2 linked regions of the Hahella sp. HNIBRBA332 genome follow. The protein of the gene in region 2 interacts with the protein of the main gene of each other region in a pairwise test. Links are inferred from orthologs where the notes say so. Each region holds a gene or a part of one and is shown on either strand. Other genes may lie near its edges. The genes, in order: uvrA and uvrB.

Region 1 (3,709 bases), 6.0 Mb from region 2 along the record:
CGGGTGACAGTGCTCCAATGGCTTTTGTCGAGCTGGTGGACCGTCCGGTAGTTGAAGCCGAAGGCGACAACGAAGAGTAAGATCTTCTCGGATATTAAAAAGCCGCTTTTAGCGGCTTTTTTTATGCGAAAATGAAGGCTAGGCCTTTTCTTAGATAAAGGAGCTTCGATTGGTCGCTGCTCCCGTATCATTCTCTGCAGCTAGCTTTCCAGAATACGTTTCAAGAAATGAGCAGTGTGAGACATCTCATTGTCTTTAACGCTTTCTGGCGCGCCTTCGGCGATAATTAATCCGCCCCGGCTTCCTCCTTCTGGGCCAAGATCGATGATCCAATCCGCTGTTTTAATAACATCAAGGTTGTGCTCAATTACAACAATGGTGTTACCGTGGTCGCGCAGGCGATGCAGTACTTTAAGTAGCTGATCAATGTCATAGAAATGCAGGCCTGTTGTAGGTTCGTCGAGAATATATAAGGTCTTGCCTGTATCCCTCTTGGAGAGTTCCCGTGAAAGCTTGACGCGTTGGGCTTCGCCTCCCGATAACGTCACGGCGCTTTGACCGAGGCGGATATAAGAGAGGCCAACATCAATCAATGTCTGCAGCTTTTTGGCAATTGCTGGAATCGCGTCGAAGAATTCCCGGGCATCTTCAACTGTCATCTCTAACACGTCATGTATTGATTTGCCTTTGTAGGTGACTTCTAGAGTTTCACGATTATAGCGTTTACCTTTGCACACATCGCAGGGGACATAGAGGTCGGGCAGAAAGTGCATTTCTACTTTGATGACTCCGTCACCCTGACAGGCTTCACAGCGTCCCCCACGTACGTTAAAGCTGAACCTTCCCGGTTTATAGCCGCGAGATCTTGCTTCTTGAGTCGCTGCGAAAAGCTCTCTTATTGGTGTGAATATGCCTGTATAGGTCGCAGGGTTGGATCTTGGAGTACGTCCTATTGGGCTTTGGTCGATATCAATAACTTTATCGAAATGATCCAAGCCTTCAATTGATTCATAGGGCTCGGCGGTGAGAGTGGTCGCCATGTTGAGCTTGGTGGCGGCGATTGGATAGAGCGTACTATTGATCAGCGTGGACTTACCTGATCCTGACACCCCGGTGATACATGTAAACAGTCCTACAGGGACTTTTAGCGTGACGGACTGCAGGTTGTTCCCGGTAGCCCCGGTAATAATGAGCTGTTTGTCTGGATCCGGCTGGACTCTTTGTTCCGGTACAGCAATGCATCGCGTTCCTTTCAGATATTGGCCGGTGATGGATTTATCACTATCCATAACTTGTTCGGGAGAACCTTGAGCGACTATTTCTCCGCCGTGGACTCCGGCGCCAGGCCCAATATCTACGACATAGTCCGCCATACGGATGGCGTCTTCATCATGCTCAACCACGATGACGGTGTTACCAAGGTCCCGTAGGTGCGTCAATGTGGCCAATAGGCGGTCATTGTCTCGCTGGTGCAGACCGATGGACGGCTCATCAAGCACATACATGACGCCAACGAGTCCTGCGCCTATCTGACTGGCTAATCTGATGCGCTGGGCCTCTCCTCCGGAAAGAGTCTCTGCGCTGCGATCCAGCGTCAGATAATCTAATCCGACGTTAACGAGAAATTGTAGACGTAGCTGGATTTCTTTAACGATCTTCGCCGCAATCTCACCTTTACGGCCAGGCAGAGACAAATGATGAAAGAAGCTGGATGCATCGCCGATGGCCATGCTAGATGTGTCCGGCAGGCTCTTATTGTCGATAAACACATGACGAGAAGAGCGTTTTAGTCGGCTGCCGTGGCAATCCGGGCAAGACTTCTGGGTGAGGAACTTGGACAGCTCGTCTCGCACCATTTGCGAGTCTGTTTCTCGGTAACGACGTTCAATATTGGGCAATATGCCTTCGAATGGGTGCTCTCTGAAGACAATGTCTCCGCGGCTATTCACATATTTGAATTTGATATCGGTGCGCCCGCTGCCTTTTAGTAGCGCATTTTGGAAAGATTCAGGAAGCGCTTCAAAAGGTGTTTCAATGTCGACGTCATAGTGGTCTGCAAGGCTGGTCAGCATTTGAAAGTAGAACACGCTGCGCCTGTCCCATCCTTTGATAGCGCCTTCAGCCAATGTCAGTTCTGGACGCTCTACAAGCTTCTCTGGATCGAAATACTGTTTTACGCCAAGTCCGTCACAGCTTGGACAGGCGCCGGCTGGATTATTAAAGGAGAAAACTCTTGGTTCCAGTTCGCTGACACTGTATCCACATTCAGGACAGGCGAATAGTGCTGAAAAGATCAGTTCTTCGCCGTCTCCGTCCATTGGCGCGGCGATGACGACGCCTTCAGCCAACTCAATGCAGGTTTCGATAGACTCGGCCAATCGGGTCTGAATATCTGCTCGTATCTTGAGCCGATCGACGACAACCTCAATGGTGTGTTTACGCTTCTTATCTAATTGGGGAATGTCGTCGAGGTCAGTTACGATGCCATCAATACGCGCGCGAATGAAGCCTTGCGCACGCAGCCCCTCAATCACATGCAGATGCTCGCCTTTGCGGTTGCGTATCACCGGCGCCAACAGCATCCACTTGCTGTCCTGAGGCAACTCAAGGATTCGGTCGACCATCTGACTGACCGTTTGGGCTTCGAGAACGATGTCGTGATCAGGGCAGCGAGGCTCTCCAGCGCGTGCGAACAACAGGCGCAGGTAATCATAGATTTCTGTAATGGTGCCGACAGTAGAGCGCGGGTTATGAGAGGTGGACTTCTGCTCGATGGAAATAGCGGGTGAAAGGCCCTCTATATGGTCAACGTCCGGCTTCTCCATCATGGACAGGAACTGTCTGGCGTAAGTGGACAGCGATTCCACATAGCGCCGCTGTCCCTCCGCGTAAAGCGTATCAAAAGCCAGGGATGACTTGCCTGAGCCTGATAGCCCGGTAATGACGATGAGCTTGTCTCTCGGCAAGTCCAGGTCGACATTCTTAAGATTGTGAGTTCGGGCTCCGCGGACTTGGATCGTGTCCATAAAATACTTTTCACCTCCGGAATTTACAGCCGGTCATTATATAAGTACGGAAACAGGATGGGCAAAGCGACAGCGAATCGATTAATAAGTGGCTGGTCAAATGCTACAATGTGCGCTTTTTGATGGACTGGTACGGTAGTTAAATGCAAAAGACGCAGAGGTTTATGCCCCAGGAGCGCCGCGCTGTCTCGGCGCTGGCTTCGTTATACGCCATGCGAATGCTTGGGCTGTTTATGGTGCTGCCGGTTTTCATGGTGTTGGGCAGAGAGCTTGAGGGCGCAACCCCAGCGCTACTGGGTCTCGCCATAGGCGTCTATGGCTTGAGCCAGGCTGTCATGCAGGTGCCTTTTGGGGCGTTGTCTGATCGTTTTGGTCGAAAGAAGCTGATCTTGATCGGTTTGGGGTTATTCTGCCTTGGCAGTGTCGTGGCTGCATTAAGCGATCATATCTATGGCGTTATATTTGGTCGTCTGTTGCAAGGAGCGGGAGCTATCGCCAGTGTATTGATGGCGCTGCTCAGTGATTTGACGCAGGAAGAGAATCGCACCAAGGCCATGGCGACCGTGGGAATGACGATTGGGCTGTCATTTGCGTTGGCGCTGGTTTTAGGACCACTGATTTCGGGCTTTGCGGGATTATCTGGACTGTTTTGGGCGACGGCGTGTATGGCGTTGTCAGGAGTG
Region 2 (3,202 bases):
AGACACCCAGTAAGGTGCGGGGATAATGACTTCGTCACCTTCATCCAAAAGAGCCAAAGCAAGATTGAAAAAGCTTTGCTTGCCCCCGCTGGAGACCAAAATCTGGTTGGCTTCGTAATTCAGGTTATTATCGCGTTGGAATTTGCTGATAATCGCGTTCTTTAGTGCAGGGGTTCCATCGACTGCGGTATATTTGGTCTGACCCGCGTTAATCGCGGCGATAGCAGCGTCCTTAATATGCTGGGGGGTGTCAAAATCAGGTTCTCCGGCGCCTAAACCAATAATATCTTTCCCGGCGGCTTTGAGTTCCGCCGCGCGGTTGGTGACAGCCAGAGTGGGAGAGGGTTTGATTGCTTGAACACGGCGTGAGAGATCGATTTCCAACGGAGTAATTCCTCGATTTTGGTGGTTAAGCTTGGTAAGTTGGCCAATGGCTTGAATTAAGGCGAACGGCGCGCCCAATCAATGGCCAAACGGTATAATTCTACAATGTCGTCGATTCATACGTAAGTGAGTAATGCAAAAGTTTCAGCTTAAAGCGAATTATCAGCCGGCGGGCGATCAGCCCGGCGCCATCGCCGGATTAGTAGATGGACTGCGCGACGGTCTGCTGCACCAGACATTGCTGGGGGTTACCGGCTCTGGGAAGACATTCACCATGGCCAATGTCATTGCGGAAATGCAGCGGCCCGCTATGGTGATGGCTCACAATAAAACCCTGGCAGCGCAGTTGTACGGGGAGTTCAAAGAGTTTTTCCCAGATAACGCAGTGGAATACTTTGTTTCCTACTACGATTACTACCAACCGGAAGCCTATGTACCGTCTTCCGACACTTATATTGAAAAAGACTCTTCCATTAACGACCACATTGAGCAAATGCGTCTGTCGGCCACCAAAGCGCTGATGGAGCGTAAGGATGTGGTGATTGTTGCGACCGTTTCTGCGATCTACGGTTTGGGCGACCCACAGTCTTACAAAAAGATGATGTTGCACCTGGATCGGGGCGACAAGGTTGATCAGCGTTCTTTGCTGCGCCGGCTGGCGGAATTGCAGTACACCCGTAACGACCTGGAGTTGCATCGAGCTAACTATCGGGTGAGGGGGGACGTCATTGATGTGTTTCCTGCTGAATCGGAAGCGGATGCGCTGCGCATTGAGCTGTTCGACGACGAAATTGAATCGCTGTCCTGGTTTGATCCTCTAACAGGGGAGGTTTACCGGCGAGTGCCGCGGGCGACCATCTATCCGAAAACCCACTATGCCACGCCGCGTCAGGTCATACTGGATGCGACGGAACAGATAAAGACGGAGCTGCAGGAGCGTTTGCAGCAGTTTCGCGGCTCCAGCAAATTGCTGGAGGCCCAGCGGTTGGAAGAGCGCACCAAGTATGATCTGGAGATGATGTTCGAGCTGGGATACTGCAATGGCATTGAGAACTACTCCCGGTATCTGTCCGGCCGTCAGGCGGGGGAGCCGCCGCCTACCTTATTTGATTACCTGCCTTCCGATGCCTTGCTATTTATAGATGAATCTCACGTGACGATTCCGCAGATCGGAGCCATGTATCGCGGCGACCGTTCCCGCAAGGAAACGTTGGTGTCCTATGGGTTCCGGCTGCCGTCAGCGTTGGATAATCGTCCTTTACGCTTTGACGAGTGGGAACGCCTGGCTCCGCAAATGATTTTTGTATCAGCGACGCCCGGCAACTACGAAGCCGACCATCAAGGACAAGTGGTGGAGCAGGTAGTGCGTCCCACCGGCCTGGTTGATCCGGAAATAGAAGTATTGCCGGCGTCTACTCAGGTTGATGATCTGTTAGGTCAGATTCACGAACGAGTGGCTCGCGGCGAGCGCGTGCTGGTGACGACCCTGACCAAGAGAATGGCGGAAGATCTAACGGACTTCCTGTTGGATAAAGGCGTTCGCGTGCGTTATCTGCACTCCGATGTGGAAACCGTAGAGCGAGTGGAGATCATTCGCGACTTGCGTCTGGGCGAGTTTGATGTGTTAGTGGGTATCAACCTGCTGCGTGAAGGTTTGGATATGCCGGAGGTTTCTCTGGTCGCCATTTTGGACGCAGATAAAGAAGGCTTCCTGCGTTCGGATCGTTCACTGATTCAAACTATCGGCCGGGCGGCGCGGAACGTACGCGGCAAAGCGATCTTGTATGCGGACAAAATCACCGGCTCCATGCAGCGAGCGATGGATGAAACCGAACGGCGGCGTAATAAACAGATCAGCTATAACGAAGAGCATGGCGTGGTTCCACGCGGCTTGGATAAAAAAGTCGCCGACATCATGGAAGGCGCACGCGTTCCCGGTTCCAAAAAAGGCGCTTCACAGCGCAGAGTGGCGGAAACGGCCTCTTCCTATAATGTAGAAACTGAAGCGAGAACGCCGCAGGAATACGCGAAAATGCTGCAGAAGCTGGAAACCGCCATGTATGAAGCCGCCCGTAATCTGGAGTTTGAGAAAGCCGCGCAGTTGCGGGATCAATTAAAAGAACTGAAAGAAAAAGGCCTGCAATAAAAGAAGAAGTAATGGCGTTACTACAACTATATTGGCCCTACCTGACGGCGGGGGGGATAGGGCTTGCCCTCGCGCTTCTTGCGTTGATGGGGGCGATGAGGCAGCGCCGTCTGCGGAGAGAGCTTGAGCTGCGCAATGCCCAAATAACGGAAAAGCTGTTGGCCCGCGAGGATGAAGTGGCGCGCCTTCAGGATGCGTGTGCGGAAAAAACGCAACGCTGTGAGTCTCTGCAGCGGGAAGTTGGCGTGTTGCAACAAAGTAATGCAGCGGTCAGAGCGCGGATGGAGTCTATCCATGAGCGTTATGTCAGCGCGGAGGCGGCGGCCAGAGGCAAAGAAGCTGATCTATCTGAGTTAACGCAGGCGCTTAGCGCCGCTCAGAGTGAGTTGGCGTCTTTGAAAACCGCTGCAGCGAAGGAGCAGTTACATCATCAGGAGAAGCTGAAATTGTTGGAAGCGTCGCGTGAGGCGCTGACGCAGGAATTTCAACTGTTGGCCAATCGCATCTTCGAAAGTAGCACACAGAAATTGTCCGAGTTCAGTCAGAGCAACCTGAAAACCATTCTCGATCCATTGAATACTCAGTTGAATGACTTTCGCAAGAAAGTGGAAGACGTATACGACAAGGAAGCGCAGCAGCGATTCTCGTTATCTGCGGAAATCAAGAAACTAC

Evidence for each region.
Region 1: the proteins of uvrB (region 2) and uvrA interact in binary tests that used the Escherichia coli proteins (3 or more experiments, as listed by UniProt). The link is inferred for Hahella sp. HNIBRBA332 from one-to-one orthologs.

The regions. Positions count from the first base shown.
Region 1 is NZ_CP132203.1:6,569,742-6,573,450, forward strand. What follows is about bases 1-3,386. They hold uvrA (excinuclease ABC subunit UvrA), read right to left. Parts: upstream 3,027-3,386; coding sequence 201-3,026; downstream 1-200. Other genes in these bases: rplQ (50S ribosomal protein L17), read left to right, coding at 1-80; O5O45_RS29305 (MFS transporter), read left to right, coding at 3,170-3,386. Outside these bases: more of O5O45_RS29305, read left to right, coding at 3,387-3,709. UniProt on the Escherichia coli protein: The UvrABC repair system catalyzes the recognition and processing of DNA lesions. UvrA is an ATPase and a DNA-binding protein. A damage recognition complex composed of 2 UvrA and 2 UvrB subunits scans DNA for abnormalities.
Region 2 is NZ_CP132203.1:599,716-602,917, forward strand. What follows is about bases 145-3,023. They hold uvrB (excinuclease ABC subunit UvrB), read left to right. Parts: upstream 145-517; coding sequence 518-2,530; downstream 2,531-3,023. Other genes in these bases: O5O45_RS02900 (pyridoxal phosphate-dependent aminotransferase), read right to left, coding at 145-384; O5O45_RS02910 (DNA recombination protein RmuC), read left to right, coding at 2,542-3,023. In the rest of the region: more of O5O45_RS02900, read right to left, coding at 1-144; more of O5O45_RS02910, read left to right, coding at 3,024-3,202. UniProt on the Escherichia coli protein: The UvrABC repair system catalyzes the recognition and processing of DNA lesions. A damage recognition complex composed of 2 UvrA and 2 UvrB subunits scans DNA for abnormalities.